3 regions of the Vibrio sp. JC009 genome follow, and region 1 is predicted to be linked to each of the others. Evidence: predicted binding sites of a transcription regulator. Region 1 holds the regulator's gene; each other region holds the start of a gene.
What was found. The regulator PurR, encoded in region 1, represses purine synthesis genes. The targets are predictions, from matches to a motif close to TNANGNAAACGTTTNCNTNA.

Region 1 (3,281 bases):
AGAACTAACTCAAAAAGAGCTTGATGCTTATCAGACACCGGAAATACGTTCATTTTTATCCGGCCTTGGTGAAAATGAGATCTTAAAACCATCAGTCGACAGACTGACAGATGCACTGAACCGCCTGCAGGACAGAGAAGACGCACAACTAGAGCTTGCTGCTGACTTTTGTGACCTGTTCCTGAAATCAGATAAGGGCGGAGCACTACCTTATGCTTCACTGTATATCGGTGACTCTGGCCTTTTGAACGATAAACCCGCTCAGGAAATGGCCGAGCTGATGCAGAAAAAAGGCATCGCCATTCAGGAAGGCTTAAATGAGCCAGCTGACCATATTGCTCTGGAATTAGACTTCCTGGGCAACATGATTATCCGTTCCAACGAGCTGGAAAAGCTGGAACATATTAATGACGCGCTTATTGAGCAAAAAGCCTTTATCGAAAAATATATGCTGAGCTGGTTCCCTCAATTTAGCGAGAAGTGCCAGAAGTTTGATGAATTTGGTTTTTATGCCAGCGTCGCAGCCTTTCTTGTGGACTTCTGCAAACTGGATTGTACATACTTAGGCGGTGAATAGTACCCATTAAGTATATTTGTGAAGAAACGCCCGTTTAGGGCGTTGTCTGCCGAAGCAAATAGGTCTAAAATCGGGGCCGCAATCGATAAAATATGAATCTTGCTGCAAACCGCTATCACTTTTAATAGCGGTTTTTGTGTTTTAATCACAACTCAACCTACTGTTGATAATACTATAATAAACACAAACCATTTGATGTTGGCAGCATACACAGGACAAATTTATGGCCACAATTAAAGACGTAGCACGCCTGGCAGGTGTATCTACCACTACTGTATCCCACGTTATAAATAAAACCCGTTTTGTTGCTGAAACCACCCAGCAAAAAGTAATGGAAGCGGTTAAAGAATTAAATTACGCACCAAGTGCTGTTGCACGCAGCCTTAAGTGTAACTCAACCCGTACCGTGGGCATGCTGGTAACTCAGTCAACTAACCCTTTCCTTGCTGAAGTTGTCGATGGCTTTGAAAGCTACTGCTACCGTCAGGGCTATACGCTGATCCTGTGTAATACCGGCGGTATCTACGAGAAACAGCGTGATTACATCCGAATGCTGGCAGAAAAGCGCGTTGACGGCATTTTTGTTCTCTGTAGCGACCTGACTCCTGAGCTTCAGGAAATGATTGAAGGCCTGACTGATATTCCTAAAGTGATTATGGACTGGGGCCATGGCGAATCACTGTCAGATAAGATTATCGATAACTCAGAAGAGGGTGGCTACCTTGCGACCAAATATCTGATAGAGCGGGGCCACGAAAATATTTTCTGCCTGAGCGGTTTCAGAGACAGAACGCTTTGCATTGAGCGTATTCAGGGTTATAAGCGCGCTCTTGACGAGTTTAATATTGAGTTTAACGAAAAGAACATTCTTGAAGGTAACTTTGAGTGTGATACTGCCGTTGAAGCCGCTGATAAGATTCTGGCGATGGAAAACAGACCAACAGCCGTTTTCTGTTTCAACGATATTATGGCGCTAGGGCTGATGAGCCGCCTGCAGGAAAAAGGCATTCGCATTCCGGAAGACATCTCTGTGATCGGTTATGACAATATCGACCTTGCAGCCTACTACTCTCCACCGCTAACGACTGTGCACCAGCCAAAACGCCGTGTAGGTAAAACCGCGTTTGAAATTCTGCTGGAGAGAATCAAAAACAAGGAGCATGAGCGTCGTATTTTTGAGATGCACCCTGAAATAATCTCGCGTAAGAGTGTTTTGGTTCGTAACTGAGTTGTTAAATAAAAAGAGTTTCTGTTAAATATCTCACCCAATATTACCTATCTTTTTTGAACAAAGATCACGTTAACCATCAAATAGCGTGATCTTTGTTCATTTTTTTACTATATTTATTAGGTCACGACCAAGGCAAACCATTTGAAAAAATGGGACGCAAAGCCACCGGCCTTAGCCTATAATTAGTTTAACCAACTGATTTTAATAGAAAGGCAGCGGGGTTGCCGAAAGCAAATTAGCATTCAGAAAACGCGAGTTTTACCGTTTTCTGACAACAGATCACATAGATTTGCTAATTTTCTCGGAAACAAATTGGTTGAAGCAATTTTTAACCCGAGACAAGCACCATGGATAAACCAGTATTAAAAGATTCACTCAGACTTTTCGAACATTTTGGTAAAGTCAAATCACGTTCAATGTTTGGTGGATTTGGCATTTTTGTTGATGAGACGATGTTTGCTCTTGTCGTAAATGATGCCCTTCATATTCGCTCAAACGATTCTACAATTGAAGAATTCAAAGCTGCTGGCTATAAGCCTTATGTTTATAAGAAGCGTGGATTCCCGGTTGTTACAAAATACTTCGCACTTCCGCAGGACTTTTGGGATGACACTAACGACATCCTGAAAATTGCTGAGCATGCCCTAAATCTCGCTAAGGAAGAAAAGGCACACCAGGCAGAGGAAAAACCAACCCGCCTGAAAGACCTTCCAAACCTGCGTCTGGGCACAGAACGCATGCTAAAAAAGGCCGGGATTAATTCCGTAGCCGAACTAAGACAAGCTGGCTCTGTTGGCGCATTTAAAGCGATCAAACAGACAAACTCAACCGTTAGCCTTGAACTGCTTTGGGCGCTGGAAGGCGCACTAAAAGGCAAGCACTGGTCTGTGATTACTAAAGAACGCAGAGATGAGTTGATGAGTAAGCTGGACTAGTGTTTCAACTTCTCAGCTAACTGAACATAAAACCGCTGTCACCAAACAGCGGTTTTTATTTTTTTATGAAATAAAAACCGCTCCGCCCCTGTCCTTATATCCATGTGACCTAAAAAAGCTATAATGCTCCATTATGATCTGGAAGATATTATGAATAAAAAACTGATTATCGGCCTGCTGCTTCTGCTTGTTATCATCACCCTTGCCACCCAGTTTGGTCAACACCTGACTCTGGAAAATGCAAAACAGCAACAGGCGCTGTTAGCGGAGTATATTGAAGCCAACAAAGTTTCAGCTGCACTTATCTACTTTCTGGCCTATGTGGTGGTTACAGCCTTCTCTATTCCGGGAGCGGCAGTGGTAACATTGCTGGGAGCGGCGCTGTTTGGCTTCTCACTAAGCCTTTTGCTGGTCTCGTTTGCAAGTACATTGGGAGCGACATTTGCGTTTCTCAGCAGCCGCTATCTGCTGAAAGACTGGGTTCAGACTAAATTTGGCGGAAAACTGCATGCAATAAATAAGGGTGTCGAAAAGGACG
Region 2 (3,281 bases), 500 kb from region 1:
GATTAGACAGCCTAAATTCAGAATAATATTCCATTCATTGTGTGAATGCAGTTAGATATCATGTAATTAGCAATGTAATTACAATATTGTCAGTATCCTAATCTGAGAAAATCATCAAATAAAGCTCTGGTTCTCATTATTTAGTCTAATATTTTCTGAAAAAAATTGGCGAAAATCATGAGGTTGGCATAAACTTCCTATGAATAAGCCGATAAGCACTTGTTAATATCGGCTCAGCAATACCGATGGCGCTACGCGTAGTAGCAATGATTAACACAGCTTTGAGGGAAGTTTTTATGGCGCTCACAAAAGCCGATTTGGCTGAGAACCTATTCGAAAAACTTGGATTTAGTAAAAGGGATGCCAAGGAAACGGTTGAGGTGTTCTTCGAGGAAGTTCGAAAGGCTCTGGAAAGTGGCGAACAGGTAAAACTGTCAGGGTTTGGTAATTTTGATCTGAGAGACAAAAGTGAACGACCAGGTCGAAACCCAAAAACTGGTGAAGACATTCCAATTACCGCTCGACGCGTTGTGACATTCCGTCCGGGGCAGAAGTTGAAGGCCCGGGTCGAGAACATCAAAATCGAAAAGTAAGCAGCCTGTTCAAACAGACCACGCCCTAAAGCGTGGTCTTCGTTTATCCTGAGATCCTTAGTCGTAAGAGATCTTGATTTTTGATGCCGCTTCTACGGCAACATCAATGGCCCTTTCTGTGTTCTTGCGCCTGGTCAGAACAACACCAAGACGTCTTTTCCCATCGATATCCGGCTTGCCAAACAGGCGTAGCTGGGTTTTTGCTGTTGCCAAAACCTCATCCAGCGCATCAAAGCGGATATTTTCTGAAGTGCCTTCTCCCAGAATGACAGCCGATGCTGACGGGCCATAGTTTACGATCCTGTTAACCGGAAGGCCGGTAAATGCACGCACATGCAGGGCAAACTCAGAAAGTTCCTGGGACATCATAGTGACCATGCCGGTATCGTGCGGGCGAGGGGAAACCTCGTTAAAGATGACTTTATCACCCTTAATAAACAGTTCTACGCCAAATAGCCCATAGCCACCCAGAGCATTAACCACCTGCTCAGATACATACTCAGCAACTTTAAGTGCGTTTTCAGACATTTCCTGAGGTTGCCATGATTCGCGGTAGTCGCCGTCTTCCTGGCGGTGGCCGATAGGCTGGCAGAAGTGAACGCCATCTACAGCACGAACCGTAAGCAGGCTGATTTCATAATCAAAATCAACAAAGCCTTCAACGATGACGCGACCGGCACCAGTTCTGCCGCCTTCCTGAGCATAGTTCCATGCCGTTTCAATATCACCTTCAGACTTAATAACGCTCTGGCCTTTGCCGGAAGAGCTCATTACTGGTTTAACAACACAAGGCGTGCCGATTTCAGCCACGGCTTTCTGAAAATCTTCAAAGTTGTCAGCAAAGCGGTAAGGAGAAGTTTCAATAGAGAGCTCTTCTGCTGCCAGACGCCGGATCCCTTCACGGTTCATGGTGAGTTTGGTCGCTTTTGCACTTGGTACAACATTTACGCCTTTCTCTTCCAGTTCGATCAGGGTATCGGTAGCAATGGCCTCAATTTCAGGGACAATGTAATCAGGTTTTTCTGTCTCAACGATTTTTTTCAGTGCTCCACCGTCGAGCATATCAATAACATAGCTTTTATGAGCGACCTGCATAGCCGGAGCATTTTCATACTTGTCACAGGCGATAACTTCCAGACCAAGGCGCTGACATTCAATAGCAACCTCTTTACCAAGCTCGCCTGAACCAAGCAGCAATACTCGAGTTGCATTCTTACGGGTAGCCGTCCCAAACATTATTGATTTCCTTTGTTTGCGGTTAGTTTTAGCGGATCATACTTATATTTACTGGTTGCGCAATCGTTTGCCGATAAAAAGTGTTAAATAAAAAAAGCCCCCGGACCGTTTCCAGGCCGGGGGCTTTCAAGGGGGCATTTGAAATTATAAGGAAATATAACTTACCTGAATATCAGGGTTAATGGTTTCCAGTACCGCCTGAGTGTAAGCCAGATGGCTGATCATGCCATCAGACATTTCAGCAAGGGCAGCTTGTCTGATTTGATCAAAAGTTTTACCTGCCATCAAAATTTGCATAAACGCAACCTGAAGCGGAGGCAGGCTTGGGTTAAATGCGGCGTTTTCAGCATAAGCACCCTGATAAACAGAGCCGTCCGTCATTTCCAGTGAGATGCCACTGTTGTTTTTTGTATACGGAGAGTGGCTTTTGTTCAGTGCGTCGATGGCTTTTACCAGTAAAGGGTCGCTTTCCGGGGATACATGGCCTAGTGAGCTACCATCCATCAGCCTTGCTTCCACACCAAGGTCTTTCGGCCCGAAGGACTCTGGCAGATAATCCTGAAGAGTGCGGGCATCCCGCTTGGGAAGCTGAATCATCATTTCATCAGCGGTGGTTAGCTCATTCATAAACTGACGGCAGTGACCACACGGGCTGTAGTTGATGGTGATGTCTTTGACGCCTTTCTCGCCTTTCATCCAGGCGTGGCTGATGGCGCACTGCTCAGCATGAACGGTTTGTCCCAGTTGAGCACCTTCAAACTCCATATTGGCACCAAAATAAAGGCGGCCAGAGAGTCCGCGAACGATAGCGCCAACGTTAAAATCTGAAATCGGTGTGTAGGCGTAAGCAGCTGCCAGTGGCAGAAGTGCTACGCGCAGTTCGTCATCTTTTAGCCCCGATAACCGGATAAGATCTGAGAACTGCTCAGGAGAAATGGTTGCATCAAAATCGTCTGATTTAATTGCCGTGGTCAAATATTGCTCGATATCTGACGGCATCTGGCTAAGTGCCTTTTTCATTCTTTCGTTCATCAAAGATTCCTTCGGTTATCTACGAGGCTTATTTTAGAACAAAATAGCTGTGTTACTGTGATGATGATCACCATGTGGAATGTAATGCCATTTCATGTTTCATTAATTGAGTGATGTCACGCTTTTGGGGCTAAACCGGCCTCAAACTGATTAGTCAGTCGGGTTTTACACTGATTTAGGTAATTAGTATCAGTTCCAGTAATAATTGCTGGGATTGGTATTATTACTGGAACTGAACGGGATTAATGAATAAGTGCGTCGAGCCACTCTACGAAGCAGTAGAAGCTTGGAGCGAGGAATGAGGTGATAACTCCGCATAAAACCAGAGCCAGTGAGCTAAACGCGGCGTCCCGGGGATCTTTTTCAGCGCAGGTCGCTGTGCCCAAAGCGTGGGAAACGGTTCCCATGGTAAGCCCCTTT
Region 3 (3,281 bases), 1.3 Mb from region 1:
TCATAAGACACGCTTGTTTCGCAGAATATTGCGGCCGAAATATCCGGTAGCTGTTTGTGTAAGCTTGCTGAAGTAGAGTTAATAATCACATCGAAAGATTCATTGATCGACTCCATAGGAACCGCTTTTACGTTTCCATATGGTTGAAACATCTCTTCAAGTGTTTGAGCTTTTTCAAAAGTACGGTTAGTGATAACCAGCTCTGCCGGTTCTTTATCTAACAGAGGCTTAATAACCCCTCTTGCCGCACCACCTGCACCGATAATCAGAATTCGCACGCCTTTTAACGGAACCTGATACTGCAGCAAGTCCTGAACCAGGCCTTCTCCATCAGTGTTATCACCAATGATTTCTCCATCATCAAGCTTTTTGAGCGTATTTACCGCTCCTGCTAACTGTGCCCTTTCCGTCAGGCGGTCAGCGAACTTAAAAGCATCCTCTTTAAATGGAACCGTGATATTGCACCCCTTTCCGCCTTGCTCAAAAAAAGCTTTAGCTGATTCCTGAAAAGCATCAACTTCCGGCTGTGCCGTTGCATACACCATATTCTGCATCGTCTGACGAGCAAAAAGCGTATGAATAAAAGGAGATTTACTTTGAGAGATAGGGTTACCAAATACGAGGTACTGTTCGGGTGCGCTAGCCATTTCCTTGCCTACAAAATTAAAAAAGGGTCATCTTAAGACCCTATCACTTCAGACAAATTTAGCAACAACTCTGTTTTACCCCTGACGCAGTACCTTAGAGCTTCTTGCATCTCTGATTTCTGAGGGTTTATCCCTGCCACCGGTTTTACCATCAAGAATCACAACACCCGTCTCACCTAACTGATCGACAACTTCTTCCGTAGTCATGCAGGGAGGCTGCCCTGTTAGGTTTGCACTGGTAGAAGTAACAGGCTTACCAAAGGCATGACATAACTCTCTGACCAACGGATGATCCGTAACCCTGACTGCTACAGAATCAAACTGGCCGGATACAAAGTCAGTCACCTTTTTACTCACCGGCATCACCCAGGTTACCGGACCGGGCCAGGTGCTATGAATTTCTTTCAGCTGTTCAGCGCTAAGCTGGCTTTCATCAATATAGGGAATAAGCTGCTCATAGTTTGCCGCAATCAGAATGAGCCCCTTTTCTATCGGGCGCTGCTTGATATCCAGCAGTTTTTGGATCGCGCTTTTATTATCAGGGTCACATCCAACGCCAAATACGCCCTCTGTCGGATAGGCAATCACTTCGCCATCAACCAATGCCTGAACAGCCTGTTTTAAATCACTCATCGTCAGCTCATCTCTGTTTTCTATAAAGAATAGTGTACTAATTCCCATTTAAACTGCCTAAGCCTAATTGTTTGCAAAATATAAATAAGGTAAAAATAACTGACGCAAACGTTTTCCTTGCGCTATTTTCCCCTTATAATGCGCGCAAATTATCTACTTACCTTTATTAAAATTGCAGGAGTTAGGGATGAAAGTCGGAATTATCATGGGTTCAAAGTCAGACTGGCCAACAATGAAACTGGCAGCAGATATGCTTGATCAATTTGGCGTTCCATACGAAACCAAAGTGGTTTCTGCACACCGAACTCCACAACTGCTGGCTGACTATGCTAACAGTGCAAAAGAGCGTGGTATTAAGGTGATTATCGCCGGTGCCGGCGGTGCAGCTCACCTTCCGGGTATGACAGCAGCCTTCACAAGCCTTCCTGTTCTTGGTGTACCTGTTCAGTCACGAGCTCTGAAAGGTATGGATTCACTGCTTTCCATTGTTCAGATGCCTAAAGGCATTGCAGTGGGCACGCTGGCTATCGGTGAAGCAGGTGCGGCCAATGCAGGTATCCTTGCAGCACAGATCATAGGTACACACGATGAAGAGGTAATGGCGAAGGTAGAAGCCTTCCGCACTGAGCAAACAGACACTGTTCTGGCAAACCCAAACCCGGCTGAGGACTAATTTCAATGCAGGTATTGGTTTTAGGTGCTGGACAGCTGGCAAGAATGATGGCTCTTGCCGGTGCTCCGCTGAATATTCAGATATCCGCTTTCGACGTGCGAAGCGAGAATATTGTGCATCCGCTGACACTTGAAGTTCTTGGTCATGGCCTGCAGAACGCCATAGATCAGGCGGATGTGATTACCGCTGAGTTTGAACATATTCCTCACGATGTGCTGGATATCTGTGAGAAGAGCGGTAAGTTCCTTCCAAGTACAGAAGCAATCAAAGCCGGTGGTGACCGCAGGCTGGAAAAAGCGCTTCTGGATAAAGCCGACGTTTCTAACGCCAAGTATTTCGTTATTAACAACGAAGAAGACTTTAAAGCGGCCATTGAACACGTAGGCATTCCTATGGTTCTTAAAAGCACACTTGGCGGTTACGATGGTAAAGGCCAGTGGCGCTTAAAGCAGGCAGATCAGGCAGAAGCTATCTGGCCGGAAATGGCTCAATGCATCGCTGAAACACCAAATCAGGCGATTGTGGCAGAAGAGTTTGTGCCATTCGACAGAGAAGTCTCTCTGGTAGGTGCGCGTGGTAAAGGTGGTGATGTTGCCGTTTACCCGCTTGCAGAAAATGTACACACCAACGGCGTACTCACACTCTCTACAGCCATAATTGACGAAGCGCTTCAGGCTCAGGCAAAAGCGATGTTTACCTCTGTGGCAAATGAACTGGATTATGTCGGTGTTCTGGCACTTGAATTCTTTGATGTACAGGGAAAGCTTCTGGTCAACGAAATCGCACCACGAGTTCATAATTCCGGTCACTGGACTCAGCAAGGCGCTGAAGTTTGTCAGTTTGAAAATCATCTGCGTGCAGTATGTGGGATGCCTCTGGGAGGCACAGAACTGATTCGCCCGACTTCCATGGTCAATATTCTTGGAGAAGACACGCTTCCAAAAGAAGTGCTTTCCCAGAAATCCTGCCATATCCACTGGTACGGAAAGGAAAAGCGTCCGGGAAGAAAGATGGGACACATAAACGTGTCAGCCGCTTCAGTTAAAGAGCTCAAGCAGGAGCTAACTAAGTTAGCAGCAATTCTTGATGAAGAAGCTTACCCGGCTCTAAAGGAAAGCGTAGCCAAGTTCTAACTGATTGAATCAGGTTGCTTTAGTTTAAGGTCTATTTTTCATGGACGAAAAATTGAAGCCTACATGGACGTACTCGCGGCGTCCTTAAACTAAAGCGGCCTGATTTAATCCGCTCACCTTCTGACAGCTAAAAGCCGATAACTGACAGCTAAACCTCCTGCGTATGATGACACTTACGATCAGCGCACTGATAAC

Region 2: purT (formate-dependent phosphoribosylglycinamide formyltransferase) is a predicted target of PurR. The motif match lies at 1,885-1,904, and genes of this name have one in related genera.
Region 3: purE (5-(carboxyamino)imidazole ribonucleotide mutase) is a predicted target of PurR. The motif match lies at 1,381-1,400, and genes of this name have one in related genera.

Annotation. Positions count from the first base shown of each region.
Region 1 covers NZ_CP092106.1:1,994,912-1,998,192, forward strand. The annotation lists gene torD (molecular chaperone TorD) at 1-577, shown strand, start outside; gene purR (HTH-type transcriptional repressor PurR) at 801-1,805, shown strand; cyclic di-GMP riboswitch class I at 1,930-2,037, shown strand; gene L3Q72_RS08890 (TfoX/Sxy family DNA transformation protein) at 2,156-2,743, shown strand; gene L3Q72_RS08895 (TVP38/TMEM64 family protein) at 2,894-3,281, shown strand, end outside.
Region 2 covers NZ_CP092106.1:1,492,426-1,495,706, forward strand. The annotation lists gene ihfA (integration host factor subunit alpha) at 297-593, shown strand; gene purT (formate-dependent phosphoribosylglycinamide formyltransferase) at 651-1,829, opposite strand; gene cdd (cytidine deaminase) at 1,974-2,861, opposite strand; gene L3Q72_RS06850 (LrgB family protein) at 3,104-3,281, opposite strand, start outside.
Region 3 covers NZ_CP092106.1:3,272,692-3,275,972, forward strand. The annotation lists gene aroE (shikimate dehydrogenase) at 1-647, opposite strand, end outside; gene L3Q72_RS14675 (L-threonylcarbamoyladenylate synthase) at 723-1,280, opposite strand; gene purE (5-(carboxyamino)imidazole ribonucleotide mutase) at 1,468-1,953, shown strand; gene L3Q72_RS14685 (5-(carboxyamino)imidazole ribonucleotide synthase) at 1,959-3,086, shown strand; gene L3Q72_RS14690 (topoisomerase DNA-binding C4 zinc finger domain-containing protein) at 3,235-3,281, opposite strand, start outside.